DNA from 2 places in the Pseudokineococcus basanitobsidens genome. Region 2 is predicted to be linked to the other one. Evidence: riboswitches for the same ligand, from Rfam matches in the RefSeq annotation. Region 2 holds a riboswitch; the other holds the start of a gene.

Region 1 (15,338 bases), on a different contig from region 2:
AGGACGGGGACGAGGGCGAGCAGCAGCAGGGCGCCGCCGACGCCGACGACGGGGGTGAGGACGCCCTGGGGGGTGGGTCCGACGCCGTCCACGGATCCCAGGAGCGGCACGAGCAGGACGACGACGGCCCCGACGACCCCGCCGATCCTGCGCGCCGCCCCCAGCGCCGCCGCGGCCTCGCGCTCGGCGCCCTCCGGGCAGAGCACCGACACGACGAGGCCGGTGCCCTGGACGACCGCCCCGAGCCCGAGGCCGACGAGCACGAGCGGGACCACCGACGCCGGCCGGCCCGGACCGACGAGCCAGGCGAGGCCGAGGACGCCGACCGCCGCGACGACGGCACCGGCCGTGCCGACCTGCGCGAGGTGCGGTCGGCGCCCGACCCGCGCGATCGCCGTCGTCGCGCCGACGACGCCGGCGAGCCCGGCGAGGACGCCGGCCGCGAGCAGCAGCCCGCGCGGCAGCGGCTGCTCCAGGGCCAGCAGGAGCGAGGCCTGCACCAGGGCCAGGACGGCGACGGCCCCGACGGCCCCGCCGACCACGGCCCCGAGGAGGACGACCCGGTGGCGCAGCACCGACCACGACGACGGCCCGGCGGCCGGGGCGGGCGGCGCGGCGGCGACCGGTCGGGAGCGCACCGGGCGCAGGAGCACCAGGGCGACCACCGCGAGCGCCGGCGCGAGCAGCGGCACCGCGCGCCAGCCGCCCGGGACGCCCGCGAGGACCCCGCCCACGAGCGCGCCCAGGACGGCACCGGCGCCGGTGACGAGCACGAGCGCCGCCTGCACCCGGACCTGGAGGGCGGCGGGCACGGTCGTGGCGAGCGCCGAGCCGGCGCCGACGACGAGCCCCCCGGCGCCGAGGCCCTGCACGAGGCGCCCGAGCCCGACGGCCAGCAGGGAGCCCGGGTCGTCGCCCGCGGCCCCGTCGGGCACCGGCGCGAGCGCGACGGCGACGCCCCCGACGACGAGGAGGACGGCGGCGAGCGCGAGCAGCCAGGCCCGGGGGCCCCGGGCGCAGGCGCGCGCCGCGGCGGGGACGGCGAGCGCGACCCCCAGCACCGAGGCGCCGACGGGCAGGGCGACGGCGCGCTCGAGCTCGAGGTCGAGCGCGAGCTCCGGCACGGCCGCGGCCACGGCGAGGAGGTCGAGGGAGACGAGCAGGGTCGCGACGAGGACGCCGGCGAGGACCGACCTCGCCTCGCGCGGCGAGGCGGCCGGGTGCGCGCCGCCCGTCGGGCCGGCCGGAGGTGGTGCCGTGGCGTCCTTCACGGCGACGGAGCGTAGGCGGGTGCGGGGAGCCCGCTCAGCCCCCGCACGGCCGGGCGGCCGCGGCGCGGGCGGTCGGGTCGCCCCAGGCCGGCCACGGCCGCGGGTCGTCGACCGGCGCCCAGCGACCGCCCTCGAGCGCGTAGTCCCACGCCGGCCCGTCCTCGACGAGCCGGTGCAGCGCCGCGACGAGGCGGTCGACGTCCTCGGCCCGCGACCCGACGCCGACGCTCGCCCGCACGGCGCCGCCGGGCAGGCCGAGGCGCGCGAGCAGCGGGTGGGCGCAGAAGCGGCCGTCGCGCACGCCGACGCCGTGCTCGGCGGACAGGACCGCCGCGACCAGACCGGGCTCGACGCCCTCGACCGCGAAGGTGACGACGCCGATCGACGACGCCGCGCCGTCGAGCGTCCGCACGACGCGGACCCCCGGCACGCCGGCCAGCCCGCGGACGAGCCGCTCGCGCAGGGCGGCCTCGTGGGCCTCCAGCGCGCCGTCGTCGAGGGCGGAGAGCGCCTCGCAGGCGGCGGCGAGCGCCGCGGCGCCGAGGACGTTGGGCGTGCCCCCCTCGTGCCGGGCCGGGGCGCTCGCCCAGCGCACGTCGTCGACCCCCACCTCCTCGACCGCTCCCCCGCCGGCCAGGTGCGGCGTCCCGGCGTCGAGCCAGTCGCGGCGACCGACGAGCGCGCCGGCGCCGAACGGCGCGTAGAGCTTGTGCCCGGACAGCGCCACCCAGTCGACGCCGTCGCGGGCCATCGCGACGGCGCGGTGCGGCGCCAGCTGCGCGGCGTCGACGGCGAGCCGGGCGCCCGCCGCGTGCGCGAGGTCCGCCAGACGGGCCAGGGGGAGCTCCTCCCCCGTGACGTTGCTCGCGCCGGTGACGGCGAGCAGCGCCGTCGGCCGCTCGGCGAGGGCGTCGGCCAGCGCCGCGAGGGTCCCCTCCAGCGTGGCGGCGGCCTCGACGACCCGCTGGGTGACGCCGCGGTGGCCCTGGGTGCGCCACGGCAGCAGGTTGGCGTGGTGCTCGAGGTCGAGGACGAGCACCGACCCGCCGTCCGGCACGCAGCCGGCGAGGACGGCGAGGGCGTCGGTCGTGTTGCGGGTCCAGACGACGACGTCGTCGGGACGGGCCCCGAGGAAGCCCGCGACGACGTCCCGGGAGCCCTCGAGCACGGCCGTGCTCACCTGCGAGGCGTACCCCGCCCCGCGGTGGACGCTCGCGTAGAGGGGCAGCACGCGCTCGACGTGGTCGGCGACCCAGACGAGCGCCGGGGCGCTCGCGGCGACGTCGAGGTTCGCGTACCGCACCTCGCCGCCGGTGACGAGCGGCACGCGCTCGTCCCCCCCGACGACGCGCAGGAGCGGCTCGTCGCCGGGGGCGGGGGTGGGGTGCTCGCGGCGGACGACGCGCGGGCGCGGCCCGACGGGGAGCCGGTCGCGCCCGCGGCCGGCGTCGCGGTCCTGGCGGCGCGCGGCGGGGACCACGGCGAGGTGGTGGGGTGCAGCAGTCACGAGAGGCCTCCTGGTGGCCGTCCGGACCCGCAGGTCCGCGCTTGCCGCGCCAGGTCCGGCGCGGCCAGGTCCTCACCCGGGGCACCCCACCGCGGAGGAGGGTTGCCGGCCAGCGAGCCGGGGCTTGTCGCTGGCGCTCTTGACCTGGGACCACGGTAGGGCAGCAGCGGCCCGTCGCGCCACCACTCCTCGGGACATCCGTCTCACCGTTCGGACCAGTCGCACCTCAGGGGGAGGGTGGCCGCACGAGGACGCGCTCTCGGCCGTCGTCGCGCGGCCACCCGGGCCGGGTCCGTCCGGAGCAGCCGGTCGCTCAGGGCAGCCGGTCGCTCAGGGCAGCCGGTCGCTCAGGGCAGCCGGCCGAGCACCAGCCCGAGCGCCGCGGCCACGGTGCTCGCGAGCACGGTCACCGCCGCGGCGAGCGCCGCCGCACCCCAGCGACGGTCCTCGCCGAGCCGCAGGACCTCGACGACGGCCGTCCCGAAGGTCGTGAACCCGCCGCAGAGACCCGTGGCGACGACGGGCAGGACCGCGCCGGCCGCCCCGGGCGCGACGGGCCCGCCCAGCATGCCGGTGGCGACGCCGATGAGCAGCGACCCGACGACGTTGACGGCCGCCGTCCCCCACGGCAGACCTCCGCCGAGGCGGGTGCGCAGCTCTCCGTCGAGGACGACGCGCAGGACGGCTCCGAGCCCACCCGCGGCGCAGACGGCGAGGGCGGTTGCGGGGCTCACGACGGGATCACGCGAGGTCCTGCCCGCCGGGGCGCCGGCTCCGGTGCGACGCCGCGGCGGCAGCGACCCCGGCGGCAGCCGCGGCGACGCCGAGGACGAGGGTGACCAGCGCGTAGGCGGCCGCGGGGCCGACGCCCGCGACGTCGGCCCGCTGGACCGTCTCCAGCGCGAGGGCGCTCGTCGTCGTGAGGCTGCCGAGCACGCCCGAGCCGACGACCACCCGGACGGCGCGCCGGCGCCCGACGTCCGGACCGGCCCGCAGCAGCGTCTCCAGCAGGGCACCGAGCAGGAACGCGCCCACGACGTTGACGAGCAGCGTCCCCCACGGCCACGCGCCGACCTCGTGCGGCAGCGCCTCGCCCGCGGCCAGCCGCAGCCCCGTCCCCACCGTCCCGCCGAGCAGGACGCCGAGCAGCAGACCGGGGTGACGGTGCGGCGGGCGGGCGACCGCGGCCCCGGACGTGCTCACGGACGGCGACCCTAGGCCGCGTCGACGGTCGCGGGCGGGCAGGACGGGACCGGGGCGACCGGTCGCGCCGGCGAGGACGACGGAGCCGGTCCGTCCGACGGTGCCGGCTCAGGTGGCGGTGCCGGCTCAGGTGACGGTGCCGGCTCAGGTGACGGTGAAGTTCCCGACCATGTTCGGGTGCGGGTCGCACCGGTAGGTGTAGTCCCCCGGCTCGAGGGTGACCTCCCACGTCGTCATGACGACCTCGGGGACCGTCGTCGTCTCCTCGACGCCCTCGCCCGTGAGGTGCACGTTGTGGATCGTCGAGCGGTCGTCGACGGCGATCGTGTAGTCACCCGCCGGGAGCTCGGTGACCTCCTCGCCGTCCGCGTCGACGAGGGAGATGACGTAGGCGTCGGGGTCGTCCGGCGTGCCGACGGACGCCGTCAGCTCCGTCGACGACGACGCCGTGCCGGAGGACGAGGCCGTGGCCGAGGGCGGCGCCGTGGACGCCGGCGGCATCGCCGACGCCGCCGAGGACGGCGACGAGGTCGTGAGGGGGGAGAGCGACGTCTCCAGAGGGGTCGGGGAGTCCGCCGACTCCGGCCGTTCCTGGTCCTGACCGCCGCAGCCCGCGACGGCGAGGACGAGCAGGGCCGTCGCGGCCGTCGCCGCCACCCTGCTCCGGGGGACCTGGGTCGCGGTACGTGTGGTCAGCCTCACGGGGAACCTCCGGCGTCGCGGGCCCGGTCGCGGCGGCGGGGTGCAGCGGTGGACGACCTGACGACGATGCGTGAGCAGCCTAAGCAGACGGTGACTCGCGACGCCTCCCCGGGACCGCAGGACCACTCCGTCGTGGCGCTGCCCGCCCGTGCCCGGGACCCGCGGCTGCGGCCTCGCCCGTCAGCGCGAGGAGGTCGCGCGCCGGCCCCGCCGGGGGCGCCGCTCCCTCGCGCCAGACCGCCCGCAGCCGTCGACGCAGGTCGACGCCCTGCACCGGCACGGCCACGAGCCGCCCCAGGGTCAGGTCGTCGGCGACGTCGAGGCTGCTGAGCGCCCCCGGGGCCACGCCGGCGACGACGGAGGCGCGGACCGCCGCCGCGCTCGCGACCTCCAGGGCAGGCTCGGCGACCGGCGCCCCCGGCGGCAGCGCCGCGGTGACCGCCTGCCGCAGGGCCGACCGCGTCCCCGACCCGCTCTCCCGGCTCACGAGCGCGGTGGCGGCGACCTCGGCCGGCAGGAGACCGCGGCGCCGCCGGGCCCACGGGTGGTCCGGCGGCACGACGACGACGAGCTCGTCGGTCGCGACGACGCGCGCGGACAGGTGCTCGGGCGCCTGCGGCCCCTCGACGAAGCCGATCTCGACCTCGCCGGCACGCACGAGCGCGGCGACGTCCTCGCTGTTCGCCGTGCGCAGCGCGACCTGCACCGGTTCCCGGCCGGCGGCGCGCGCCCGACGCCCCAGCTCGGCGAGCCACCGCGGCACGAGGTGCTCGGCGACGGTGAGGGACGCCGCGACCCGCAGGTGGGTCGCGGCGTCCTGGCGCAGCGCGGCGACCGCGGCGTCCAGCTGCACGGCGGCGTCGACGACGACGTCGGCCCACCGGGCGAGCAGCTCACCGGCCGGGGTCAGCGACGACCCCCGCGCGCCGCGGACGACGAGCGGGACGCCGACGAGCGCCTCCGTCGCCCGCAGGCGCACGGACGCCGCCTGCTGGCTCGTGCCGCACGCGGCGCCCGCCGCCCCGAGCGAGCCCGTGTCCCGCACCGCCAGGAGCAGCTGCAGCGAGCGCAGGTCGGGCACCCGCAGCCGGGGCACCCGTGGCTGGGGCCCTCGCGCGCCGGGCACCCGATCGCCGGGCCCCCGCTCTCCGGGCCTGCGGTCCTCGGGCAATCCGTCTCCTGGCACGGCCGGAGCCTGGCAGCCGCCCCCGCGAGCCACAACCTGCCGCTGTGGGTCCACACCGTCGCGGGGGCTACTGCACCGCCGCTCGTCCGGTCAGGCTCGCCACCATGCGCACCACCACGTCCACGAAGCCCGCCCCGTCCACCGGCGGGCACGTCCGCCGCGACGCCCCGCGCCGGCGGGCCCACGAGGACCTCTCGCGCGACTCGGCGCCGGCGCGGCCCGCCCGCACGCGCCCCGGGACGGCGCTGCGTCCGGGGCGGGGGCCGCTGCTCCGCGAGCTCGAGCACCCCTCGCAGGCCGTGGCGCACATCACCCCCAACTGGTTCGCCTCCGTCATGGGCACCGGGGTGGTCGCCGTCGCGGCGCACTCGCTGCCGCTGAAGGGACCGCTGGTCGAGGGGCTGGCCCTGGCGGCCTGGCTCGTCGCGGCGACGCTGCTGCTCGTCCTCACCGCCGCCTTCGCCGCGCACTGGGCGCGCCACCGCCCGACGGCGCTCGCCTACGCACGGCACCCGGTCATGGGCGGCTTCTACGGGGCGCCGGCGATGGCGCTGCTGACGACCGGCGCCGGGGCCCACCTCATCGGCGAGCGGCTGATCGGCGCCTCGGCCGGACTGACGGTCTTCGTCGTCCTGTGGGTCCTCGGGACGGCGCTGGGCGTGGCGACGGCCGTCTGGGTGCCCTTCCGCACCGCGACGCGGGCGGGCGACACCGCCGCGTCCGGCGAGCAGGTGGGCGGCCCGCTGCCCGCGTGGATGATGCCCGTCGTCCCGCCGATGGTCTCGGCGTCGACCGGCGCCCTGCTCGTCCCCGAGGTGCCCGAGGGGCAGGGCCGGCTGGCGCTCCTGCTCGGCTGCGCGGCGCTGTTCGGGCTCAGCCTGCTCGTGGGGCTCATGACGGCGACGCTGGTCCACGGGCGCCTGCTCACCGGCGGCCCGCTGCCCGTCCAGGCCGCCCCGACGACGTGGATCACGCTCGGCGTCGTCGGCCAGTCCGCGACGGCGGCCCTGCTCCTCGGGCCCGCCACGGCCTCCGTCGCCGGTGCCGGCTCGGACGCCGCGCGGGTCGTGCACGTGCTCGGCGAGGTCTTCGCCGCCGGCATGGTCGGCTTCGGCGGCCTTCTGCTCGCCCTCGCGGCGGCGCTGACCCTGCACGCCGCACGCCGCGGCCTGCGCTTCTCGCTGACGTGGTGGAGCTTCACCTTCCCCGTCGGGACCTGCGTCACCGGCACGAGCGGCCTCGCCGCCGCCACCGGGTCCACCGCCGTCGCCGCCCTCGCGGTCGCCCTCTTCGGCCTGCTGCTCGTCGCGGTGGTCGTCGTCGCCGCGCGGACCTCCGCCGGAGCCGCCAGCGGACGCCTGCTCCTCGCGGCCTGACCGGCGGGCACACCGACGGGCACACCGACGGGCACACCGACGGGCATACCGACGGGCGGGCCGGCGGGCGGCCGCCCCGGGGCTGACACCGACCCGGGCGGCACGTACCGTAGGGAAGGCAAGCCTCACTGCGACCGCGGCAGGCCTGCGAGCGCCACGACGGACGCGCCCTGCGGCGCAGGACCGCCGCCCGGCGCGCCACCGTCCGGCCGCACCGTCTCGCCGCACCGTCTCGCCGCACCGCCTGGCCCCCCGAGGAGCGCACCGCATGACCACCACCACCGAGCGCCCCGCCCGCACGGACGCGCCTGCGGTGCGCCGGCGCACGACGAAGGAGCGGCTGTCCGCGTCGGCCGTCCCGGCGAGGGTGGCGCGCCGCCGGCAGGTGACGCCGTCGGTCGTGCGCGTGACGCTCGTGGGCGAGGACCTGCGGTCGATGTCCGTCCTGGGCGACGACCAGTACTTCCGGCTGCTCCTGCCGCGACCGGGCCAGGCGCGCCTGCGCCTGCCGGTCACCGAGCGCTGGTGGCCCGAGATCACGGCCATGCCCGAGGACGAGCGGCCGGTCCTGCGCAACTACACCGTCCGCGCCGCCCGGCCCGACGTCGGCGAGCTCGACGTCGACGTCGTCGCCCACGGCGGGACCGGCCCGGGCAGCCGGTGGGCGCTGACGGCCGAGCCCGGCGACGAGGTCGGGGTGATCGTGCAGGACACGTGCTTCACCCCTCCCCCGGGCACGACGCACGTCCTGCTCGTCGCCGACGCGACCGCGGTCCCGGCCGTCGCCGGGGTCCTGGCGAGCCTGCCGGACGGGGTGACCGCCACCGTCCTCGCGGAGGTGCCGACGCACGAGGACGCGCCCGACCTGCCCCGCCGCGACGGCGCGGACGTGCGCTGGCGCGCGCAGGAGCCGGGCCGCTCGCTGCTGGAGGACCTGCGGAGCACCGCGCTGCCCGCCGGCGGGGTCTACGCCTGGGTCGCCGGCGAGGCCGCCACCGCCACGGGCGTGCGCCGCCACCTCGTGCGCGAGCGAGGTCTCCGCAAGGAGGACGTGTACTTCTGCGGCTACTGGCGCGCCGACGCCCCGGCGTACGCCGACTGAGCCGGGCCCGTCGGCGCCGGCCCGGCGGCGACGTCAGCGTGCCGTCACCCGGCGCACGAAGTCGGCGAGGTCGGCGCTCTGCTGCCGCCGGCTCGGCTCGTGCACGTACATCATGTGGCCGGCCTCGTAGTAGCGGCGCTCGACGTCCGCCCGCCGCTCCGGCGGGATCCGCAGGTGCGCGAGGTCGTCCTCGGCGGCGGCGACCGGCGTCGCCCCGTCGTAGCGGCCGAAGGCCACGTGCACCTTCAGGTGCGGGTTCTGCCGCATCGCGCGGGACAGACGGTCGAGGACGCTGACGGAGGCGTTCTCGAACTCCTTGTAGCTCCACGCCTCGTTGACGCCGGGCCCGAAGACGTGGAAGGGCGCGGTGTCCTGCACCCGGAGCTCGGCGTGCAGCAGGTGCTGCGACGCGGCCGCGTAGGCGCCCAGCACGGCGTCGCTGGACGGGTCGACGTCGACCTGGGCCGCCGTGCCGTCGGCGGCCGGCCCGGTGAAGCGCGAGTCCAGCCGGCCGACGACGAGGCCCTCGTCCCGCAGCAGCTCGGCGAAGAAGTGCAGGTGCTCCACGCGCAGGTCGGCCCGGTCGACGTAGGCCTCCGTCAGGCCCGTCAACCGCGCGACCGTCGCCACCGCCCCCGCCCGCTCGTCCGGCGCGAGACGCGACCCCCGGGCCAGGACGGCGGGGTACTCGCGCTCGGCGTACACCTCCGCCTCGGCGACGACGTCCGCCAGCTCCCGGCCCGGGTGCCGGCCGTGCCGGTGCGCCGTGGCCGCGTAGAAGGGCAGGTAGCGCGCGAAGGCGCGGTCGTCACCCGGGGTGAACATGATGACGCCGAAGTTGAGCACCGCGGAGACCAGGACGAGCCCGGACAGGTACATCCCCGCGTCCTGCAGGTGCTCGGCGAGGGCGGCGGCGCGCGTGGTGCCGTAGGACTCGCCCGCGAGCAGCTTGGGCGACAGCCAGCGCCCCTCGGCGCAGACCCACTGCCGGATCACCTCGCCCACCGACTCGACGTCCGCGGTGAACCCGTGGAAGTCACCCGGCCTCCCGCCCTCGACGACGCGGCTGCTCCCGGTCGAGACGGGGTCGACGAAGACGAGGTCGCTGACGGCGAGGAGCGACTCCGGGTTGTCGACGAGCCCACCCGGCGGCGGGACCGGGGCGCCGGCGTCACCGGCCACGACGCGGCGCGGCCCGAGAAGCCCCAGGTGCAGCCAGACGCTGGAGGAGCCGGGGCCGCCGTTGAAGGCGAACGTGACCGGCCGGGTCAGCGGGTCCGCCCCGTCGAGGGTGTACGCGGTGACGCCGACCTGGGCGCGCGGGCGTCGGCCCTTCCACACGCCGTCCTCGACGTGGTCCTGGCGCAGGACGACCCGGCCGGCCCGGGCGGTGTAGCGCAGCTCGCCGTCCGGGGTGACCAGCACGTGCCGCGTCGTCACGAGCTCGTCGCGGACGTCCGGCGCCGGCGGCACCGGCCCCGTGCCGGTCTCGGACGGGCCGCTCGGGCCGTTCGGGTCGCTCATGGCGCGACGCTAGCCCCGCGGCCGCGCTCGCCCCAGCCCGGCGCGAGCCGGACGACGTCGCCGACGACGACGACGGCCGGCGGCCGCACCCCGGCGGCCTCGGCGACGTCCGCGACGTCCGCGAGCGTCCCGAAGGTGGCCCGCTGCCGCGGCCCGTACCCGTCCTCGACGACGGCGACCGGCGTCGAGGACGGCCGCCCCGCGGCGACGAGCGCGGCCGCGGAGGTCCGCAGCGTGCTGACGCCCATGAGCAGCACGACGGTGTGCGCCTCGACCGGGAGGCCGGCGAGCGCGGCGGGCGTCGCGGCGAGGTCCTCGTGGCCGGTCAGGACGCTGAACCCCCGGGCGACGCCGCGGTGGGTGACCGGGATGCCGACGGCGGCCGGGACGGACACGGCCGACGTCACGCCGGGGACCACCTCGACGTCGAGGCCCGCGGCCCGGCAGGCGGCCAGCTCCTCCCCGCCGCGGCCCAGGACGTAGGGGTCCCCGCCCTTGAGGCGGACGACGAGCCGGCCGGCCAGGCCGTGCTCGACGAGCAGGGCGTTGATCTGCTCCTGCGGGACGGGGTGGTTCCCGCTCGTCTTGCCGACGTCGACGACCACCACGTCCTCGCCGAGCTCCTCCAGCACGTCGCGGGGGCCGAGGCGGTCGGCGACGACGACGTCCGCCTCGGCCAGCAGCCGCCGTCCCCGCGCGGTGAGCAGGCCGGGGTCGCCGGGCCCTCCCCCGACGAGCACGACGCGCCCCCGGGCGCGCGGCCGGGAGCGGCGCAGCGGCAGGTCACCGGCCTGGAGCGCGGCGGCGACCCCGTCGCGGAGCCTCGCCGCGCGTCGCGGGTCCCGGCCGGCGCTGACGGCCACGACGACGTCGTCGACCCGGGCCACCGACGGGGTCCAGGCGCTCGCGCGCGCGGCGTCGCCGCGGTCCACGCACCAGACCCGCCGACGCTGCGCCTCCGCGGAGACGGCGGCGTCGACGGCGACGACCCCCGTCGCGGTGACCGCCAGCCAGGCGCCCTCGAGGTCGCCGTCCGCGTACGCGCGGCGCTGCAGCCGCACCTCGCCGGCCTCGGCGTGGGCGACCACCCGTCCCCCCGGCTCGGGCGCCACGACGAGCACGTCGGCCCCGGCGTCCAGCAGCCCGGCCACCGTCCGCGCGGCGACCGCGCCGCCCCCGACGACGACGACGCGACGCCCCTCCAGCCGGAGGGAGATCGGGAGCAGGCCGGTCGCCCGCGCGTCGTTCACGAGCCGCAGGGTGGCACCGCGGCGCGCGGCGCGGGCGGGCTCAGGTGTGGATGCCGCACTCGGTCTTGCCGAGACCGGCCCACCGACCGGCCCGGGGGTCCTCGCCCGGCTCGACGCGCCGGGTGCACGGCGCGCACCCGATCGACGGGAAGCCGTCGAGCAGCAGCGGGTTGAGGAGCACGCCGTGGTCCTCCGCGTACCCGACGAGCTCGTCCCAGCTCCAGGCGGCGATCGGGTTGACCTTGATCAGGCCGTGCTTCTCGTCGAAGGACACGACGGGGGCTCCCGTGCGCGTGGAGGTCTCCTCGCGCCGGACGCCCGTGACCCAGGCGTCGTAGCCGGCGAGCTCGGCGCGCAACGGCTCCACCTTGCGCATCGCGCAGCACAGACCGGGGTCCCGGTCGTGCAGGCGCGCGCCGTAGCGGGCGTCCTGCTCGGGGACGGTCAGGGCGGCCCGGACGTCGACGACCGTCACGTCCATGGTCTGCGCCACGGCGTCCCGCGTGCCGAGGGTCTCCGCGAAGTGGTAGCCGGTCTCCAGGAAGAGGACGTCGACGCCCGGCTGCACGCGGGAGACCAGGTGCGGCAGCACGGCGTTCGCCATGGACGAGGCGACGGCGACGCCGTCGCCCAGCTCGCCCGCGACCCACCGCAGGACCTCGAGCGCGCCGTCCTCGCCCCGGGCGTCGCCGAAGCGCCGCTGCCCCTCCTCCGCGAGCACCCGCAGCTGCTCCGGCGTCCGGGTGCGCCGCCGGCGCGGGGCGTCCGCGCGCGGCTCCTCCTCCTGCGCCAGCCGCGCGGAGCCGGACCGGGTCGTCGTGGTCATCGCAGCGCCTCCTCGTCGGCGCGGTGCGCCCACACCGCGAAGGTCTCGTCCCCGTCACGCTCGTCCGCGTAGCGCCGCACGACCCGGTCGACGTAGTCCACGAGGTCGTCGGCGGTCACCTTCAGACCCCGGACGGTACGGCCGAGACCGGCCTCCTCGCGGTCGGCAGACGCGAGCCCGCCGCCGAGGTGCACCTGGAAGCCGGGCACCTGCCCGCCGTCGTCGTCGGTCACGAGCTGGCCCTTCAGCCCGATGTCGGCCGTCTGGATCCGGGCGCAGGAGTTGGGGCACCCGTTGACGTGCAGGCGGACCGGGGACGGCAGCGTCTTCTGGACGTCGGCCAGCCGCGCGTCGAGCTCGGCGACGGCGCGGGTGGCCGTGGCCTTGGTCTCCACGATGGCCAGCTTGCAGAACTCGATGCCCGTGCAGGCCATGGTCGTGCGGCGGAACAGGTTCGGCCGCGCCTGCAGCCCCAGGGCGCCGAGCTCGGCGACGACGTCCTCGGCCTCGTCCGCGGGGACGTCGAGCACGACGAGCTTCTGGTGCGGGGTCAGCCGCACCCGGCGGCTGCCGTGCGCCTCCGCGACGTCGGCGACGGCCGCGAGCACCTCGCCGCTGACGCGGCCGACGACGGGCGCGACGCCGACGTAGCGGCGCCCGTCCTTCTGCGGGTGCACGCCGACGTGGTCGGCGTCGCCGACGGGCGCGCCCGGCGCGGGGCCGTCCGGGAGCACGCGGTGCAGGTACTCCTCCTGCAGCACCTGCCGGAACCGCTCGGGGCCCCAGTCCGCGAGCAGGAACTTCAGGCGGGCCTTGGTGCGCAGGCGCCGGTAGCCGTAGTCGCGGAAGACCTGCACGACGCCGTGCCACACCTCGGGCACCTCCTCGGGACGCACGAAGGCGCCGAGCCGGGAGGCGAGCCGTGCCGTCGTCGACAGCCCGCCGCCGACGAAGAGGTCGTACCCGAGGCCCAGCTCGGGGTGGTCCACGGCGACGAACGAGATGTCGTTGATCTCGTGGACGACGTCCTGGCTGGGGTGCCCGGTGATGGCGGACTTGAACTTCCGCGGCAGGTTGGCCAGCTCGGGGTCGCCGATCCACCGCCGCTGGATCTCCTCGATCTGCGGCGTGGGGTCGAGCAGCTCCTCGGCGGAGACGCCCGCGACGGGCGAGCCGAGGATGACGCGCGGGCAGTCGCCGCACGCCTCGGTGGTCCAGAGGCCCACGGCCTCCAGGCGGCGCCAGATCTCGGGCACGTCCTCGATCCGGACCCAGTGCATCTGGATGTTCTGCCGGTCGCTGACGTCGGCGGTGCCGCGGGCGAAGTCGGTGGAGACGCCGGCGACGACGCGGAGCTGCTCCGTGGTGAGCGCGCCGCCGTCGACGCGCACGCGCAGCATGAAGAACTCGTCCTCGAGCTCGTGCGGCTCCAGCTGCGCCGTCCGCCCGCCGTCGATGCCCGGCCGGCGCTGCGTGTAGAGGCCCCACCAGCGCAGGCGGCCGCGCAGGTCGTCCGGGTCGATGCTCGCGAACCCCTCCTTGGCGTACACCTCCTCGACCCGGCGGCGGACGTCCAGCGCCGGGTCGTCCTGCTTCATCTGCTCGTTGTGGTTGAGCGGCGCCGTCCCGTCGACCGCCCACTGCCCGTTCGGACGGGGGGCGCGCGCGGGGCGCCCGGCGCGCGCCGGGGCGTCCGTCGGTGCAGCGGGGTTCATGGCGGTCCTCGGTGTCGGGCCCCGTCGTCCGACGACCCGCCGGGGCGGGCGGCACGGACGGGCGCGGCAGGACGTGGGCGGAGCGGTCCGCCCTGGCAACCTCCTCAGGGTAAGCACCATTCCGACCGACTCACTTCAGGTCCAGGATCCGGGACCTCGACGGGACCTCGCCGGGCCCCCGGGGGGCGCCGGCCGGGTCGCGGCCCGCGGCGCGGCGGCCGACGATCTGGACCATGCCCCGACTGCGCACGTCCTCCCCCAACGACCCCGGGTGGACCCGCCGCAGGCACGGGAAGGGCTTCCGCTACCTCGACGCCCTCGGCGAGCCGCTGTCCCGCGAGGACCGGGCGCGGTGCGAGGCGCTCGTCATCCCGCCCGCGTGGACGGACGTCTGGATCTGCCCGTGGCCCACCGGTCACATCCAGGTCGTCGGCACGGACGACGCCGGGCGCCGCCAGTACCGCTACCACGAGGAGTGGCGTCGGCAGCGGGACCGGGCCAAGCACGACCGCGTCCTCGAGGTCGCCGAGCGGCTCCCCGGCGCGCGCGAGCGCGTGCAGCGCGACCTCGGGCGCCGGACGGCGCGGGACCCCATGCCGCGGGAACGGGCGCTGGCCACCGCCTTCCGGCTCCTGGACCTCGGCTTCTTCCGGATCGGCGGGGAGAGCTACGCGGAGGCGAACGGGAGCTTCGGCCTCGCGACGGTCGAGAAGCAGCACGTCAGCGTCGCCGGGGCGCAGATCGTCTTCGACTACGTGGCCAAGTCCGGCAAGGACCGGCACATCGCCGTGGCGGACGCCGACGTCGTCGACGCCGTCCAGACCCTGCGCCGACGCCGAGGACCCCGCACCGACGACCTGCTCGCCTGGCGCGACGCCCGCGGCTGGCACGACGTCTCGAGCGGCGACATCAACGCCTACGTCAAGGAGGTCGTCGGCGGGGACGTCTCGGCCAAGGACTTCCGCACCTGGCACGCCACCGTGCTGGCGGCGGTGGCGCTGGCCGTCTCCACCCACGCGGCGACGTCCGCGACCGCGCGGAAGCGGGCAGTCTCCCGCGCGATGCAGGAGGTGGCGATGTACCTCGGCAACACCCCGACGGTGGCGCGCAGCAGCTACGTGGACCCGCGGGTGGTCGACCTCTTCGAGGACGGCGTCACCGTCGAGAACGCGCTGGGCCTGCTGGGCGACGACGTGGACGAGGGCGAGCCGGCGACGCACGGGGAGATCGAGTCCGCCGTCCTCGCGCTGCTCCACGAGGAGCCGGTCTCGGACCTGCGCGCGGCGCGCCGGGGCCGCGCCCCCCGCACCGCCGCCGCGGCCTGAGCGCAGGCGTCGAGCCGGCCTCAGCCCCAGCCGAGCTCGTGCAGGCGGTCGTCGTCGATCCCGAAGTGGTGGGCGACCTCGTGCACGACGGTGACCGCCACCTCCTCCGCGACCTCCTCGGGGTCGTCGCACAGGCGCAGCACCGGACCGCGGAAGATCGTGATGCGGTCGGGCAGCGACCCGGCGTCCCACCAGCCGTCGCGCTCGGTCAGCGGGGTGCCCTCGTAGAGGCCGAGCAGCGTGGCGTCCGGGTCGTCGGGGTCGAGGTCCCCCACCGCACGGGCGTCGGCGAGCGCCTGCTCCTCCGGCTCGTCCGCGACGAGGACGACGACGTTGCGCATGGCCGCCGTG
Region 2 (15,338 bases):
CAGCCGACGGGCGTTCTCCTCGATCACCTTCTTCAGGACCTTCTGCAGCGCCGCCTCGAACCCGGCGACGTGCGTGCCCCCCTTGGGCGTCGCGATGATGTTGACGAAGCTGCGCAGCGTCGTGTCGTACCCGGTGCCCCAGCGCAGCGCGACGTCGACGACGCACTCGCGCTCGACCTCCGTCGGCTCCAGGTGCCCCATCGCGTCGAGCACCGGCACCGTCTCGGTGAACCGGCCGCTCCCCTGCAGCCGCCACACGTCGCTCACGGGTGCGTCGGTGGCCAGGTGGTCGGCGAACTCGGCGATGCCGCCGTCGAAGCGGAGCTCCTCCGTGCGCGCACCCTCGGCCCCGTCCCGGGCGTCGACGAGGACGAGGTGGAGGCCCGGCACGAGGAAGGCGGTCTGCCGGGCGCGGGCCAAGAGCTCCTCGTAGGAGAAGGCCGCCTCCCGCAGGAAGACCTGCGGGTCGGCCCAGTAGCGCACGCGCGTGCCGCTGGGGGCTCCCTTCCGGGCCCTCCCGCTGACGTGCAGCTCGGAGGAGTCCGTGAAGGGCGTGAAGGGCGCGTCCGCCCGGGGCCCGGCGTCGCCGTCGTCGAAGACGCCGGGCTCTCCGCGACGGAAGCTCATCGCGTGGGTCCGGCCGCCGCGGTCGACCTCGACGTCGAGGCGGGCGGACAGGGCGTTGACGACGGAGGCCCCGACGCCGTGGAGCCCGCCCGAGGCGGCGTACGAGCCACCGCCGAACTTGCCGCCCGCGTGGAGCTTGGTGAAGACCACCTCGACGCCGGACAGGCCGGTCTTGGGCTCGGCGTCGACGGGGATGCCGCGCCCGTCGTCGCGGACCTCGACGGAGCCGTCCGCGTGCAGGACGACGTCGATCCGGCTCGCGTGCCCCCCGAGGGCCTCGTCGACGGCGTTGTCGATGACCTCCCACAGGCAGTGCATGAGGCCCCGGGAGTCGGTGGAGCCGACGTACATGCCGGGGCGCTTGCGGACGGCCTCGAGACCCTCGAGCACCGACAGGTGCCGGGCGGTGTAGGCGTCGTCCCGGGAGGCGGCGCCGCCGGCACGCGGGCGCGGCGCGGACGCCCGCCCCGCCGCCACCTGCTGCTGCGACGTCGGCTGCTCCGACGTCGGCTGCTGCTCTGACGTCTGCTGGGCCACGCCTCCAGGCTAGACGGCGGGTGCGACGGCGCCCGGGACCGCGACGCCGGCCGGTCGGTGGTCCGGTAGGCAGCCCGGTCGGGGACCCGGTCGGGGGCCGATGCGCCGGACGGGTGAGCGAGCCGGCGCGGGAGCGGCCGGGCGCGGGTTTCTCCCGTGGCGAACGGCCGCGGCGCCGATGGGGGAACGGAGCGGCCGTGGTGCACTGTTGGACCTCCCGAGACCACGGGACCGCTCGTGGAGACTCCTGCGCCACCGAGAGCACCTGGGAAGGACGCCGTGAACGCCACCCTGGCCCCTGAGAACCTCACCGCCGCCGACCGCTGCGACCGCTGCGGCGCCCAGGCCTACCTCCTGGTCACGCTCCCGTCCGGCGGCGAGCTGTACTTCTGCAACCACCACGGCCGCGAGCACGAGGAGAGCCTGCGCGAGTCGGGCGCCGACATCGTCGACGAGTCCTCGCGGCTCGCCGGCTCCTGACGCACCGACCCGTGACCGGGCGGCCCCTGCTCCCGGCTGCCGCACCCCGGCCGTCGTCCCCGCGTGGGACGGCGGCCGTCGTGCGTCCGGGCCGTCCCGGCGGGGGCGCGCGGCGCGGGCGGCGCCGTGGGTGAGCTGCTCGACGGCTTCGCCGGGACGGTCACCGTGCTCGCCGGCGCCGGCGTCGTCGTCGGGGTGGTCGGCACGGTCGTGCCGGTCCTGCCCGGCGGCCTGCTCGTCGCCGCGTCCGTCCTGGTCTGGGCGCTCGTCACCGGGGGCGCCGCGTGGTGGGTCCTCGTCGGCGTCGTCGTCGTGCTCGCCGCGGGCCAGCTGCTCGAGTACCTCACCGCGGGGGTCTCGCTCAAGCGCGCCGGTGTGCCCAACCGGTCCCTGGTCGTCGCGGGGCTCGTGGGCGTCGTCGGCTTCTTCGTCGTCCCGGTCCTGGGCCTCGTGCTCGGCTTCCTCGGCGGCCTCTACCTCGCCGAACGGCACCGCCAGCCCGACGCCGCCGCCGCGTGGGCGAGCACGAAGACCGGCCTGCGCGCCGCCGGCGTCGCGCTGCTCATCGAGCTGGCCGCCGTCCTCGTCTGCGCGACGCTGTGGTTCACCGCCGTGCTGTGGTGGCTGCCGTGAGCGGCGACGACGTGGTCCCCTCGCCCGGGCCCGGGCCGGACGCGGGGCCCACCCACGCCGCGCTCCTGGCGGCCCGGGCGCTGGTCGTGCACGACCTCGCCGCCCGCGGCCTCGACGCCGCTCCCGTCGTCGACCTCGTGGACGCCCGCGTGCGCGAGCGCCGCTGGTGGCTGGACGCGTGGCCCGAGGGCGCCGAGCACGTCGCCGGCCAGGTGGCCCAGGACGTGCAGGAGGCCCTCCTCGACGAGCTCGGCACGCGCTGGCCCCTGTGCCCGCTGCCGCACGAGGACGCACCCCCGTCCGGCCGGGAGCCGCACGCGCTGCACGTCCTGCCGGACCTCGGCCCCGACCCCCACTGGGTCTGCGAGGAGAGCGGCGACGCGCTGGCGCCGCTGGGGGCGCTGCCCCGCTGACGTCGGGAACCCCCCGGGACGCAGGACGGCCCCAGACCCTCGTCGAGGGTCCGGGGCCGTCCTGCGCGACCGGTGGTCGGATCAGTCCAGGTAGTCCCGCAGCACCTGGCTGCGCGACGGGTGGCGCAGCTTGGACATGGTCTTGGACTCGATCTGGCGGATCCGCTCGCGGGTGACGCCGTAGACCTTGCCGATCTCGTCCAGCGTCTTCGGCTGCCCGTCGGTGAGGCCGAAGCGCATGGACACCACGCCCGCCTCGCGCTCGGACAGCGTGTCGAGCACCGAGTGCAGCTGCTCCTGCAGGAGCGTGAAGGACACCGCGTCCGCGGGGACGACGGCCTCGGAGTCCTCGATGAGGTCCCCGAACTCGCTGTCGCCGTCCTCACCCAGGGGGGTCGACAGCGAGATGGGCTCGCGACCGTACTTCTGGACCTCGACGACCTTCTCGGGCGTCATGTCCAGCTCCTTGGCGAGCTCCTCCGGGGTGGGCTCGCGACCCAGGTCCTGGAGCATCTGCCGCTGGACGCGGGCCAGCTTGTTGATGACCTCGACCATGTGGACCGGGATGCGGATGGTCCGCGCCTGGTCGGCCATGGCGCGCGTGATGGCCTGGCGGATCCACCACGTCGCGTACGTCGAGAACTTGTAGCCCTTGGTGTAGTCGAACTTCTCGACCGCGCGGATGAGCCCGAGGTTGCCCTCCTGGATGAGGTCCAGGAACAGCATCCCGCGGCCCGTGTACCGCTTGGCGAGGGAGACGACGAGGCGCAGGTTCGCCTCGAGCAGGTGGTTCTTGGCGCGGCGCCCGTCGTGCGCGATCCACTGCAGCTCGCGGTGGTAGCGGGCGTCGGTGACCTCGCCGGAGGTCATCCGCTCCTCGGCGAACAGGCCGGCCTCGATGCGCTTGGCGAGCTCGACCTCCTGCTCGGCGTTGAGGAGGGCGACCTTGCCGATCTGCTTGAGGTAGTCCTTGACCGGGTCGGCCGTCGCGCCGGCGGTGACGACCTGGACCGCCGGGGCGTCCTCGTCGTCGTCGTCGCGCAGGACGAAGGAGTCGCCCTTGCCCTCGGGCTGGTTCTTGGCGTCCGCCTCGTCGGTCTCGCGGACGGTGGGACGGGCTGCGGCGTCCTCGTCGGCCAGCGTGTCGGCGACGTCGGGGGCGACGACCTCGGTGGGACCGGTCGCGGCCGCCTTGGCGCGGGACGCGGGGGCGCTCTTCGCGCCGTCCTTCGCCGCCCCGTCCTTCGCCGCCCCGTCCTTGCCGGCGTCCTTCGCCCCGCCGGCCGTGCTCTTCGCCCGCGTGGAGGTCGAGCGGGTCGAGGTGGTCTTCGCCGCCGTCTTGCGGGTCGTCGCGCTCTTCGTCGCCTTCTTCGGCGCCGGGCGGGCGGGCGGCTCGTCCGTCGCGGGCGCCTCGTCGTCCGTGGCGACCGCGGCCGTGGCCGCGGCGCGGGTGCGGGTCGCGGCGGCGGTGCGCTTCGCGCGGGCGGCCACCGGCTGCGGGTCGTCGACCACCACCGTGACGGAGGCCTCGTCGAGGGCCCGCAGGACCGACTTCATGCGGGACATGGGCACGTCGGCGCTCTCGCACGCGCTGCGCAGGCTCGTCGCGGTGACGCTGCCGGAGGACCGTCCGGAGGCGAGGAGCTCCTGGAGCTGCGGGTGGGCGAACTCCGCGGGGAGCTGCTGGGAGGAGGTGCTGGTGGGGCTGGGGACCGACGACACGGACTGCCTTCCGTCGAGGTGGACGAGCAGGGGCGGGGCCGGCGCGCCGCGAGGACGTCCGACCGACGGCGCGAGCCGCCCGGGGTGGTGCGGTGCGGACCTCCGGCCCCGGGTGCTCCCGGTGCTCCTGAGGCCCTGCTGGCTCTCACCGGTCAACGAGCGGCTGCCGCGGTTCATGCCCCGTGCCGGGCGATGTTTTCGGGCATGACGAGACCGGTGGTTCGCAAGCCCCATGGTCGCACAGCGGCCGCGGTGGTCGGGGAGGTGGTCGCCCGCCCTCACGGACCGGGCGACGGGTCAGGCCGGGGGCTTGACCGCCAGGACGGGGCAGGGCGCGTCGAAGAGGATGCGCTGCGCCCCGGAGCCGAGGATCAGCTTCCCGACGGGCGTGCGGCGGCGCAGGCCGATGACGACCAGGCTGGCGCCGGCCTGGGTGGCGACCGCGATGAGGTCCTCCGAGGGCTCCGAGCCGGGCGAGAGCGTGCGCAGCTCGTAGGGCGGTGCGTCGTCCCCGGAGCCGAGGGCAGATTCGACCTGCGGCCGGAGCTCGTCGAGGGCGCGGGCGCTGGTGCCCTCCGGGTCCGGGTCGTCCGGGTCCGCGCGCCGGTTGTCGACGACGACGACGCGCGCGGCACGGCGGGAGGCCTCGGCCAGGCCCGCCGCGAGGGCCGCCCTGCCCTCCCGCGTCGGCACGTACCCGACGACCACGGTCATGAGGCCTCCTCGGTGCGGGTCCCCCGGCCGGCCGCCGCGGTCGCGCCGCGGACGCTACCCGACACCGCCCTCCCGACCGGTCCCCTCCGACGGGTGGATTCGGGGCGAGCACGCGCGCGCGGGACGGGCGGCGCCCTCGACCGGCTGCGTAGCGTGCCCGACGTGGACCACCGGCGTGGACGACCGGCGGGGACGACCGGCGACGGCGCGGGGGGCACGGGTGGGTGACGGGGACGGGTGGGTCGTCTCGGCCTCCGGCGAGCGCCGCTGGGGCCGCTTCGGGGCCGCCGGCCTCCTGCTCGTCGACGGGGGCGCCCGCCGGCGGGCGTCGGGGCACGCCGGGGGTCGCGCCGTCCTGCTGCAGCTGCGGGCGGGGTGGACGCACCTCGGCGGCACCTGGGGCGTCCCCGGGGGCGCCCTCGACAGCCACGAGGACGCCGTCGCCGGCGCGCTGCGCGAGGCGCACGAGGAGACGGGGCTGGACCCCGCCGCCGTGGAGGTGCTCGACGAGCGCGTGACGGCCGACCTCGGGACGTGGCGCTACACGGTCGTGCTGGCACGGCTGCGCGCCGACGCCCCGGTGCAGCGCCCGCACGCGGCGACCGCGGAGTCCGACGAGGTGCGCTGGGTCGCCCTGGCGCACGTGGCCGACCTGCCGCTGCACCCGGGCCTGGCGACGACGTGGCCGGGGCTCAGGCGGTGGGCGGAGGCCGACCTGCCGCCCTGAGCCACCCCGCGCCGCCCGGCCTCGCACGTCACAGGCGCGGCCGGCCCCCGGTGCGTCCGGGGCCACCGGGCCGCCCCAGCAGGTCCCGCACGAGCGCGCCCACGGCGTCCACCTCGACGAGGAACCCGTCGTGCCCGGCCTGCGAGGTGATGACGTGCACGGGGCCGGCGCCCGGCAGGTCGTCGGCGAGCGCCTCGCCGGCGGCGACCGGGTACAGACGGTCGGAGCTGACGGCGGCGACGAGCGGCGTCGCCGTGACCCGGGACAGGGCACGGGCGCGCCCACCACGCCCGCGACCGACGTCGTGGCCGTTCATCGCGCGCGTCAGGACGACGTAGCTGCCCGCGTCGAAGCGCCGGACGAGCTTGTCGGCGTGGTGGTCGAGGTAGGACTCGACGGCGTAGCGCCCGCCCCGGGCGGGGTCCTCGCCCTCCTGCGCCCGGCGGCCGAAGCGCGCGTCGACCTCCTGCGCGCTGCGGTAGGTCGTGTGGGCGATGCGGCGCGCCACCCCGAGCCCGTGGTGGGGGCCCGTGCCGGCCGGGGCGCCGTGGTAGTCGCCGCCCGCGTACCCGGGGTCCCCCTCGATCGCGGCGAGCTGGGCCGCGGCCCAGGCGATCTGGTCCGCGCTCGCCTCCGCGCACGCCGCGAGGACGAGGACGCGCCGCACCCGGTCGGGGGCGCCGACGGCCCACTCCAGCGCGCGCATGCCGCCCATCGAGCCGCCCACGACGAGGGCGAAGGACCCGACGCCGAGCGCGTCGGCGAGCGCCTCCTCGGCCGCGACCTGGTCGCGGACCGTGACGGCCGGGAAGCGGCTGCCCCAGGGCCGTCCGTCCGGCGACGGCGAGGCCGGGCCCGTCGTGCCGCGGCACCCCCCGAGGGCGTTCGGCGCGAGGACGCACCACCGGTCGGTGTCCAGCGGCAGACCGGGACCCACGAGGCCCTCCCACCACCCGGGCGTCGGGTGGCCCTCCCCCTGGGGACCCACGACGTGGCTGTCCCCGGTGAGCGCGTGGCAGACGAGGACGACGTTGCCGCCGTCCTCGTCCGGCACCCCCCAGCTCTCGTAGGTCATCTCGACGTCGGGCAGCACCCGGCCCGACTCCAGGCGGAGGTCCCCCACCGCGACCGACCGACGGTCGCCGACGGGCTCCCCCGGGAACCAGGCACCGCTCGCCGGCGGTGGGCCCGCGGACGGAAGCGGGGCCGCGGACGGAGGCGGGGCCGCGGACGGAGGCGGGGACGTGGACGGGGCCGTGGCCGCGGACGGAGGCGGGCACGGAGCCGAGCCGGCGCGCGAGGTCCGGACCGCCGCGGCGGGCGAGGAGGTGACGGCCACGGCGGCCTCCGGTCGTGAGGGGCCGTGCGTCGCCGGCCCGCGCTTGCCCGCCGCGGACCGGCGGGCCCGGTCATCACCCGGGGCACCCCACCGCGGAGGAGGGTTGCCGCCCAGCGAGCCGGGGCTCCGCGCTGGGACTCATGACCTGCCCTCGACGCTACCCGGCGCGGCGCGACGCCCTCAAGCCGCCTCGGGCGCCACGACCGTCGGCGCCCCACCACCGGTCGTGCGCGACCCGTCAGCCCCGGGACGCCTCCGCGTCGAGGACGCGCCGGGCCCGCACCCAGGCCGGCGCCGCACCGGCGTCGACGAGGTCGAGCACGAGGCGCGCCATCGGGCAGGCCCGGCGGACCTGCAGCGCCCGCTCGGCGCAGACGACGGCACGGGCGCCGTCCCCGCACCACCAGGCCGACCACGCGAGCGCACCCAGCGCGTCGGCCCCGTCGGCGCCCGGCAGGTGGCGAACGACGGCCGCCAGGACGGCCACGACCGGGTCGAGGACCTCGTGCACCGGCTCGCGCGCCCCCTCGGGCGCGCCGACCACGCCTTCCAGGAGCGCCTCGGCCCGCTCGTCAGGGCCCGTGAGGGCCATCTGCTCCGGCAGGTCGCCGGCACCCTCGAGGCAGGAGACGAGGACCGCGTCGCGCACCCAGGGGTCGCGCAGGCTCGCGCCCAGCCGCCCGAGCAGCACCGGGTCGTGCCGCTCCTCCCGCACGCCCGAGGTGCTCCCGGCGGCAGCGGCCGCGGCGAGCCGCTCGACCTCGGCGGCCCGGCGGAAGGCGGCGACCGCCTCGCCGCGCACCCGCGCGGCCCGTGCCGCGTCCTGGGAGCAGCGCAGCAGCCGGCGGCGTTCCGCGGCCGCTCCGCGGCGGGCGTCCGCGCACGCGGCCGTCGGCGCGGCGGCGACGTCCCGCACCAGCTCCGCGCGGGAGCCGAGCGGCGAGGACCCGCGCGAGACCATCTCCGCCGCCACGACGCTGGAGTCCAGCGCCGCGAGCGGGACGCCGTCCGCGGGGCAGCAGCGCTCGTCGCGGCAGCCGAGCGACCGGTAGCGGCTCCCGTCCACCCACCAGGCGTCCATCAGCGGCACCCCCGCCGACGCGCACGCCGGCCCGAGGAGCGCCTCGACGAGGCCGGGCAGGCCCGCCTCCCGCGGGTCGACGGCGGCGAGGGGGTCCGGCTCCGGCGCCGGCTCGTAGACGACGGCCACGACGGCCGACGCGCCGTCCTGCCGCACCAGCGCGACGAGCCGGTCGAGGACGGCCCCGACCTCCTCGACGAGGTCGCCGTCCACGCACCGCCGGGCGAGGGCCCGTCGCCGCTGCACCGTGAGGTCGGGCAGGTCGGCGCGCACGACCAGCCCGACGCGGCGGCGCCCGCCGCGCAGGCTCACGAGGACGAGGCTCCGCTCGGGGCGGAAGCCAAGCTGGTGCGGGACGAGGGCGAGGAGGTCACGCGGGTCCTGCACGCGCAGGACCACCTCGGGCGGCTGCGTGCAGGGGCCGCCGGACGGTCGGCCGACCGGCGGGACCGGCCCCGTCGACGACGGGGTCGGGCCGGGGCGCCGGGCCCGCCCGCCCCGGCTCGGTCGGCGGCGGGAGGAGGGCTGCGGAGACGTCGTCATGCGCCGGAGGGTGGCCCCGGGACGCGGGGTCCCGCAGCGGTCGTCCACAGGCCCCGCGCCGCCGGCCTCTCCGGGAGCGGCCCTCCCGGGAGCGGCCCGTCCGGGGCGGTCCGGGGGGAGGAGTCCTGCGCGGGACCCGGGGGCAGGCTCCGTCACGGCGCCCGGCGGACGCCCGACGGCGACGTCGGCGCGGCGTCAGACGACGACGTGGCCCTCGACCGTCTCGCCGCGGGGGGCGCGGGCGGACGGGCCGCTCGCGGTGGCGCCGCCGCGCTCGGGGCCGTCAGCAGCCGTGGAGGACTCCCAGCGCAGGAAGGCGCTGGTCTCGTCGAGCACGGCGCCGGCCAGCCAGGCGAGCACCAGGGCGTCGTCCGCGAAGCCGGCCAGCAGGAGCACGGCCTCGGGCACGAGGTCGACGGGCGACACCACGTAGACGACGGCCAGCGCCATGAGCCCGAGCTTGCGCGCGGTCGTGCCGGGGTAGCGCCCGCGCAGCGTGGCGACGACGAGGCGCGGCAGCGCGGAGAGCTGGTCCGGCAGGCCCGGGTCACCCGCCCGGCGCGAGCGCCAGAAGGCGGCGGCGAGGGCGCGGAAGGCGCCGGCGGAGTGCGTGGATGCGGTCACGGGGGTCCTCCTGGGGGCCTCGGGCGGGTCTCCAGGGTAGGCGGCCCGCCGCCCGTCGAGCCCGCCCCGGCTGCCCCGGCCACGGCGGCCGGGACGCGCACGTGCGCTCAGCGCCGCGCGAGCCCGCCGAGCCCGCCGGCCGGGAAGTCCTCCTGCGCCCGACGGCCGATCCCGCGCATGAGCCACGCGTCGGCGCCGGCGCCGACGACGCCGCCGGCCACCGGCACGAAGCGGCCCAGCCGGCCCAGGGTCCGCGCGCCCATCTGGCCGAGCAGACGGAAGCCGACGCCCTTGTTGACGGCCATGCGCGCCGGCGCCGGCAGACCGCGCAGCAGGGTCCGCGACAGCAGGCCCCCGCCGGCACCGGCGACCGGCAGCGAGCTCCCGGCCCCGACGAGGCTGTCCAGGACGGCGGCGCGGACGCCGGCGTCCTGCAGGTCGTACCCGCGCAGGTGGGCGGTCCCGGCGGCGAGGCGGGTCCCCAGGGCGTAGAAGCCGACGACGTTCGCGGGCAGCGCGACGGGCAGCGTGACGAGCCCGCCGAGGCCGGTGACGAAGCCCTCCACGCCGGCGAGGCGCAGGTGGGAGCGCGCGAGCCGGCGGACGGCGTCCTCGACGTCGCCGTCCGCGGAGCGCAGCGCGGCGTCGGCCACCTCGTGCGCGGCGTCCAGCGGGCCGACGCCGCGGATGCCGAGGTCGACGAGGCGGTGGACGAGCCCGGACGCCGCCTTCTCCCGGTCGTCGGCCTCGGGTGCGGTCTCGCGGTCTGGCATGGGTCCTCCGGTACGGGCGCGGGTGGTGCCGCGGTCGGCGGCGCGGTGGGCGGCTCCCCGGCCGCCCGGCGCCCCGGGATGTCGGGGGGCGCCCCCATGATGGCCGCGTGCTGCTCTCCGTGCTCGCCGCCTCGCTCGAGGAGGTCGCCGCCACGTCGTCGCGCCGCGCGAAGGCGGAGGTCGTCGCGGGGGTGCTGCGCGCGGCGGCCTCCGGCGGGGCCGACGAGCGAGAGGTCGTCGTCCGCTACCTGGAGGGCGAGCTGCGGCAGCGGCGCACGGGCCTGGGGTGGCGCTCCCTCGCGGACCCGCCGTCCCCCGCGACGGAGCCCGTGCTCGAGGTCCTCGACGTGGACACCGCGATGGCCTCGGCGGCCGTGCAGTCCGGGACCGGCGCCGACGGGCGCCGCCGCCGGCTGCTGCAGGACGTGCTCGCCGCGGCCACGGCCCCCGAGCAGCGCCTCGTCGCCGGCCTCGTCTCGGGCGAGCTGCGCCAGGGCGCCCAGCGCGGCGTGCTCGTCGAGGGGCTGGCGCTGGCCGCCGGGGTCCCCGCCGCCGCCGTGCGCCGGGCGCTGACCCTCTCCGGGGACGTCGCCGAGGTGGCCGCCACCGCGCTGGGCGCGGCCGACCCGGACGCGGCGCGCAGCGCCCTCGCGGCCGTCGCCCTTCGCCTCGGACGCCCCGTCTCCCCCATGCTCGCGGCGTCGGCGCCCTCGCTGGCGGCTGCCCTGGAGCGCACCGGGACGGCACTCGTGGAGTGGAAGCTCGACGGCGTGCGGGTCCAGGTGCACCGCGACGAGCAGGGGGTCCGGGTCTGGACCCGCACCCTCGAGGAGGTCACCGCGCGCCTGCCCGAGGTCGTCGCCGCGGTGGCGGCCCTGCCCGCGCGCACCCTCGTCCTCGACGGCGAGGTGCTGGCGCTGCGCCGCCGGGGCCCGGACGACGAGGGGACGGAGGCCTCGACCGGGGACGCGGGCGGCGGGTCCGAGGTCGGGACCGAGGCCGGGACCGGGGCCGGGGCGGCGCCGTGGCGGGCACGGCGACCCGCGCCGTTCCAGCAGACGTCCTCGCGGGTGGCCACGCGTCGACCCGGCGACCCCGGTGGGCCGGCCGCCGCGGGCGCCGACGGCACCGGGTCCCCCGACCCGCTGCAGCTCGTGCTGTTCGACGTCCTGCACCGGGACGGCGAGGACCTGCTCGACGCGCCGCAGCTCCGCCGGCGCGAGGTGCTGCTCGACCTCGCGCCGGACCTCGCGGTCCCCGGCGTGGCGGGCTCCGCCGAGGACCCGGCGGCGGCCGCGGCGCTCTCCGCCGCGGCGCTGGCGCTCGGGCACGAGGGCGTCGTCGTCAAGGCGGCGCAGGCTCCGTACGCGGCCGGACGGCGCGGCGCCGCGTGGGTCAAGGTCAAGCCGCGCCTGACGCTCGACCTCGTCGTCCTCGCCGTCGAGCACGGCTCCGGGCGCCGGCGGGGCACGCTGTCGAACCTGTGGCTCGGCGCCCGCGACCCGCACGGCAGGTTCGGTCCCGAGGGCGGCTTCGTCATGCTCGGCAAGACGTTCAAGGGTCTGACCGACACCATGCTCGCCTGGCAGACCGAGCGCCTGCGCGCCCTCGCCGTCGCCGACGAGGGCGGGGTCGTGCGCGTGCGGCCCGAGCTCGTCGTCGAGATCGCCCTCGACGGGGTGCAGACCTCGCCCCGCTACCCCGCCGGCCTCGCCCTGCGCTTCGCGCGCGTGCTCGCGCACCGGCCCGACAAGCCCGCGGCGGAGGCGGACGTCGTCGAGGAGCTCGAGCGCCTGCACGCGGCCGCCGCCGGCCCGGCGTGAACGACGGCCCCAGGGACAGCGGTGCCGGCACCGGCGCCGGTGCCGCCGCGCGCGAGGACGGGCGCGGCGCACCGCCACCGGCGGCCGACGACCTGCTCGCCGTCGTGCGCGGCCCCTCGGGCCTGGGGCTCGCCGACGCCCGCCGAGCCTGGGCCGTCCCGGCCCGCGGGCCGGTCGAGGCCTCCGCCGTGCTCGCCGCGCTCGAGCGCGATCGCTCGCCCCGCTGGGTGCTGTGGTCCTCCCGGGAGCTGCTGGTCCCCCTCCTGCGGGTGGCGCCCGACCTGCGCCTCGCGCGGGCCTGGGACCTCGTCGCCGTCCACCGCCTGCTCGCGGGCGGCGCCGAGGACGCCCCGTCGACCGTGCACGCCGACGCCGCCGGGCTCGACCCGCGGGGGGCTCCCGCCGCGGGCCAGCTGGACCTCGCCGGTGACGGGGCCACCGACGTGCCGGAGGAGGACGACGGGCCGCTGCGCGCGGACGGCCACGTGCGGGGCGACTGGGCCGACGGCGGCTGGTCGGACACCCCGCGGCGGGCGGCCCGGTGGGCGGCGCTAGCGCTCGCCACGGCGGGGCGCCAGCACGCGCAGCTGACCGCGGGCGCCGGGGCGGGGTCCGCCGGTGCTCTCCAGACGGCCCGGTCGGAGTCCGCCGCCGCCCTGCTCGCCGTCGAGCTGGGCGCGGGCGGGCTGCCCTTCGACGTCGCCGCGGCGCGCGAGGTCGTCGACCGTCTCGTCGGCCCGCCGCCGCGGGACGAGCGCGAGGCGGCGGCCCGCCGCGCCGACCGGGACGCCCCGGTCCTCGCGCTGCTGGGCGACCCGGGGGTGGACCTCCGCAGCCCGCACCAGGTGCGGGCGGCGCTGGAGGAGCTCGGCCTGGACCTGCCTGACACGCGCTCGTGGCGGCTGGAGCAGATGGCGGCCGAGCCCGGCGCGCCCGCGGTGCTGGCCGCGCTGCTGGCCTGGCGGCAGCGGGAGCGCTTCGCCGTCGCCTCCGGGCACCGGTGGCTCGAGGAGCACGTCGCCGGCGGGCGGCTGCGCGCGTCCTGGTCGGCCAGCGACGGGGGCGCCGGTCGGATGACCGCCTCCGGCGGCGTCCACAGCCTCCCGCGCGAGCTGCGCGGCGCCGTCCGCGCCGAACCGGGGCACCTGCTCGTGCGGGCCGACCTCGGGCAGGTGGAGCCGCGGGTCCTCGCCGTCGTCTCCGGCGACGCGGGCCTGGCGCGCGCCGCGGAGGCCGACGACCTCTACTCCCCCGTCGCCGCCCGCCTCGGCGTCGCCCGGGAGGTCGCGAAGGTCGCCGTGCTCGCCGCGATGTACGGCCAGACCAGCGGCGCCGCCGGCGAGGCGCTCGCCGCCATGGAGCGCGCCTACCCGGTGGCGACGGGCTTCCTCGTGGACGCGGCGCGCCGCGGCGCCGCGGGCGAGGACGTCCGCACCGCCGGGGGGCGCCGCGTCCGGGGCCGCGCGGTCGACGACGTGCCCGTCGAGGCCGGGACCGTCGCGCTGGACCGGCACCGCCAGGCGCTGGCCGCCCGGGGCCGCTACACGCGCAACGCCGTCGTCCAGGGGTCGGCGGCGGAGCTGTTCAAGGCGTGGGCCGCCACCGTGCGCGCCCGCCTGCTGGCGGGCGAGGACGGGGAGGTCGTCCTGTGCCTGCACGACGAGCTCCTGCTCCACGTCCGTGCCGGCGCGGCCGAGCGGGTCGCGCGCGAGCTCGTGGCCGACCTCGGCGCCGCGTCCTCCCGCTGGTGCCGGGCGGTAGGCGGACCACCGGTGCGCTTCACCGCCGACGTCGCGGTCGTCGAGCGGTGGTCCCAGGCGAAGGGCTGAGCCGTCACCCGTGCCCGGCGTCCGGGGCCGGCCCGGGGTCGGCGTCCGGGGTCGGCGTCCGGGACCGGCGAGGCGTCGGGCCCGGGGTCAGGCGCGGCGCTGGTCGAAGGCCGGCCAGGGCGCGTCCGCGGGGCGCAGCGTGGCCCACCCGCGGGCGCGGGCGGCGGAGGCGGCGAGGAGCGCGACGACGGCCGTGGGGTTGTGCAGGCGCCCGGCGAGCACGGCGTCGACGGCCTCGTCGAGCGGGACCCAGCGCAGCACCATGTCGGCCTCCTCGTGCTCGCGGGCGAAGCGCTCGCCCTCGGGCACGGGGGCGAGGTCGCGGGCCAGGTACACGCGCAGCGCCTCGTCCGAGCCGCCGGGCGTGCTGTACCACTCGGCGAGCACGTCGTAGCGGCCGGCGACGAGGTCGGCCTCCTCCCGCAGCTCCCGGGCGGCGGCGTCCTGCGGCGCCTCCCCCGGCTCGTCGAGCAGGCCCGCGGGCACCTCCCACAGCTCGTGCCGCACGGGGTGGCGGTACTGGCGCAGCAGCAGCACCCGCTCGTCCTCGTCGAGCGCGAGGATGCCGACCGCACCCGGGTGCACGACCTTGTCGCGCCGCACCGGCTCGTCGCCGCCGAGGTCGACGCGCTCGCTCGCGACGTCCCAGACGGCGCCGTCGAAGACGACCTCCGAGGAGCGCACGGGCCGTGGGGCGAGGACGTCGGCCAGGGGCCCGGCCGCCTCGTCCCGCTCGTCGGCGCTCACGCGAGCACCTCGTCGACCTCGACGAGCCGCTCCTCGCGCTGGCGGGCCACGGCCGCCTCGACGAGACCGGCGAACAGCGGGTGCGCGCGCGTCGGGCGCGACCGGAACTCGGGGTGCGCCTGCGTGCCCACGTAGTACGGGTGCACCTCGCGGGGGAGCTCGACGAACTCCACGAGCGCCCGGTCCGGCGACTGCCCGGACACGACGAGGCCGGACGCCTCGAGCTGCTCGCGGTAGGCGTTGCTCACCTCGTAGCGGTGCCGGTGGCGCTCGTGCACGAGCTCGCTGCCGTAGGTCTGCGCCACGACCGAGCCGGGCGTCAGCGCCGCCGGGTAGAGCCCGAGGCGCATGGTGCCCCCGAGGTCGCCCGCCCCCTCGACGAAGGCCTTCTGCTCCTCCATCGTGGCGACGACGGGGTGCGGCGTGGAGGGGTCGAACTCAGAGCTGGAGGCGCCCTCGAGCCCCGCGAGCGAGCGGGCGGCCTCGATGACCATGCACTGCAGCCCGAGGCACAGGCCGAGCGTGGGGACGCGGTGCTCCCGGGCCCACGTCAGCGCGCCGAGCTTGCCCTCGATGCCGCGGACGCCGAAGCCGCCGGGCACGCAGACGGCGTCGACGCCGGAGAGGGCGCGGCGGGCGCCGTCGGGGCTCGCGCACTCGTCCGAGGCGACCCACTGGAGGACGACGCGGGCGTCGGCGGCGAAGCCCCCGGCGCGCAGGGCCTCG

The links. A riboswitch is a leader RNA that binds a small molecule or an ion and turns the genes downstream of it on or off. The one in region 2 is predicted to bind S-adenosylmethionine.
Region 1: another riboswitch for S-adenosylmethionine. It lies ahead of WDZ17_RS11690 (aminotransferase class V-fold PLP-dependent enzyme); the one in region 2 lies ahead of metX (homoserine O-acetyltransferase MetX).

Annotation. Positions count from the first base shown of each region.
Region 1 covers NZ_JBBIAA010000013.1:56,502-71,839, reverse strand. Annotated here, with positions in the region: gene WDZ17_RS11695 (MFS transporter) at 1-1,271, opposite strand, end outside; gene WDZ17_RS11690 (aminotransferase class V-fold PLP-dependent enzyme) at 1,306-2,625, opposite strand; SAM riboswitch class IV at 2,811-2,923, opposite strand; gene WDZ17_RS11685 (fluoride efflux transporter FluC) at 3,126-3,512, opposite strand; gene WDZ17_RS11680 (FluC/FEX family fluoride channel) at 3,520-3,981, opposite strand; gene WDZ17_RS11675 (hypothetical protein) at 4,126-4,683, opposite strand; gene WDZ17_RS11670 (LysR family transcriptional regulator) at 4,763-5,764, opposite strand; gene WDZ17_RS11665 (SLAC1 family transporter) at 5,974-7,245, shown strand; gene WDZ17_RS11660 (siderophore-interacting protein) at 7,514-8,347, shown strand; gene WDZ17_RS11655 (S10 family peptidase) at 8,381-9,871, opposite strand; gene cobA (uroporphyrinogen-III C-methyltransferase) at 9,868-11,121, opposite strand; gene WDZ17_RS11645 (phosphoadenylyl-sulfate reductase) at 11,162-11,947, opposite strand; gene WDZ17_RS11640 (nitrite/sulfite reductase) at 11,944-13,662, opposite strand; gene WDZ17_RS11635 (DNA topoisomerase IB) at 13,896-14,987, shown strand; gene WDZ17_RS11630 (metallopeptidase family protein) at 15,008-15,338, opposite strand, start outside.
Region 2 covers NZ_JBBIAA010000024.1:11,844-27,181, forward strand. Annotated here, with positions in the region: gene WDZ17_RS14435 (DNA gyrase/topoisomerase IV subunit B) at 1-1,017, opposite strand, end outside; gene WDZ17_RS14440 (DUF7455 domain-containing protein) at 1,444-1,644, shown strand; gene WDZ17_RS14445 (DUF456 family protein) at 1,771-2,277, shown strand; gene WDZ17_RS14450 (DUF8819 family protein) at 2,274-2,690, shown strand; gene WDZ17_RS14455 (RNA polymerase sigma factor) at 2,772-4,412, opposite strand; gene WDZ17_RS14460 (universal stress protein) at 4,710-5,126, opposite strand; gene WDZ17_RS14465 (NUDIX domain-containing protein) at 5,347-5,853, shown strand; gene metX (homoserine O-acetyltransferase MetX) at 5,882-7,192, opposite strand; SAM riboswitch class IV at 7,227-7,338, opposite strand; gene WDZ17_RS14475 (DUF4192 domain-containing protein) at 7,431-8,660, opposite strand; gene WDZ17_RS14480 (YkvA family protein) at 9,012-9,440, opposite strand; gene WDZ17_RS14485 (hypothetical protein) at 9,548-10,213, opposite strand; gene WDZ17_RS14490 (ATP-dependent DNA ligase) at 10,321-12,036, shown strand; gene WDZ17_RS14495 (DNA polymerase) at 12,033-13,865, shown strand; gene WDZ17_RS14500 (NUDIX domain-containing protein) at 13,953-14,612, opposite strand; gene pyrG (CTP synthase) at 14,609-15,338, opposite strand, start outside.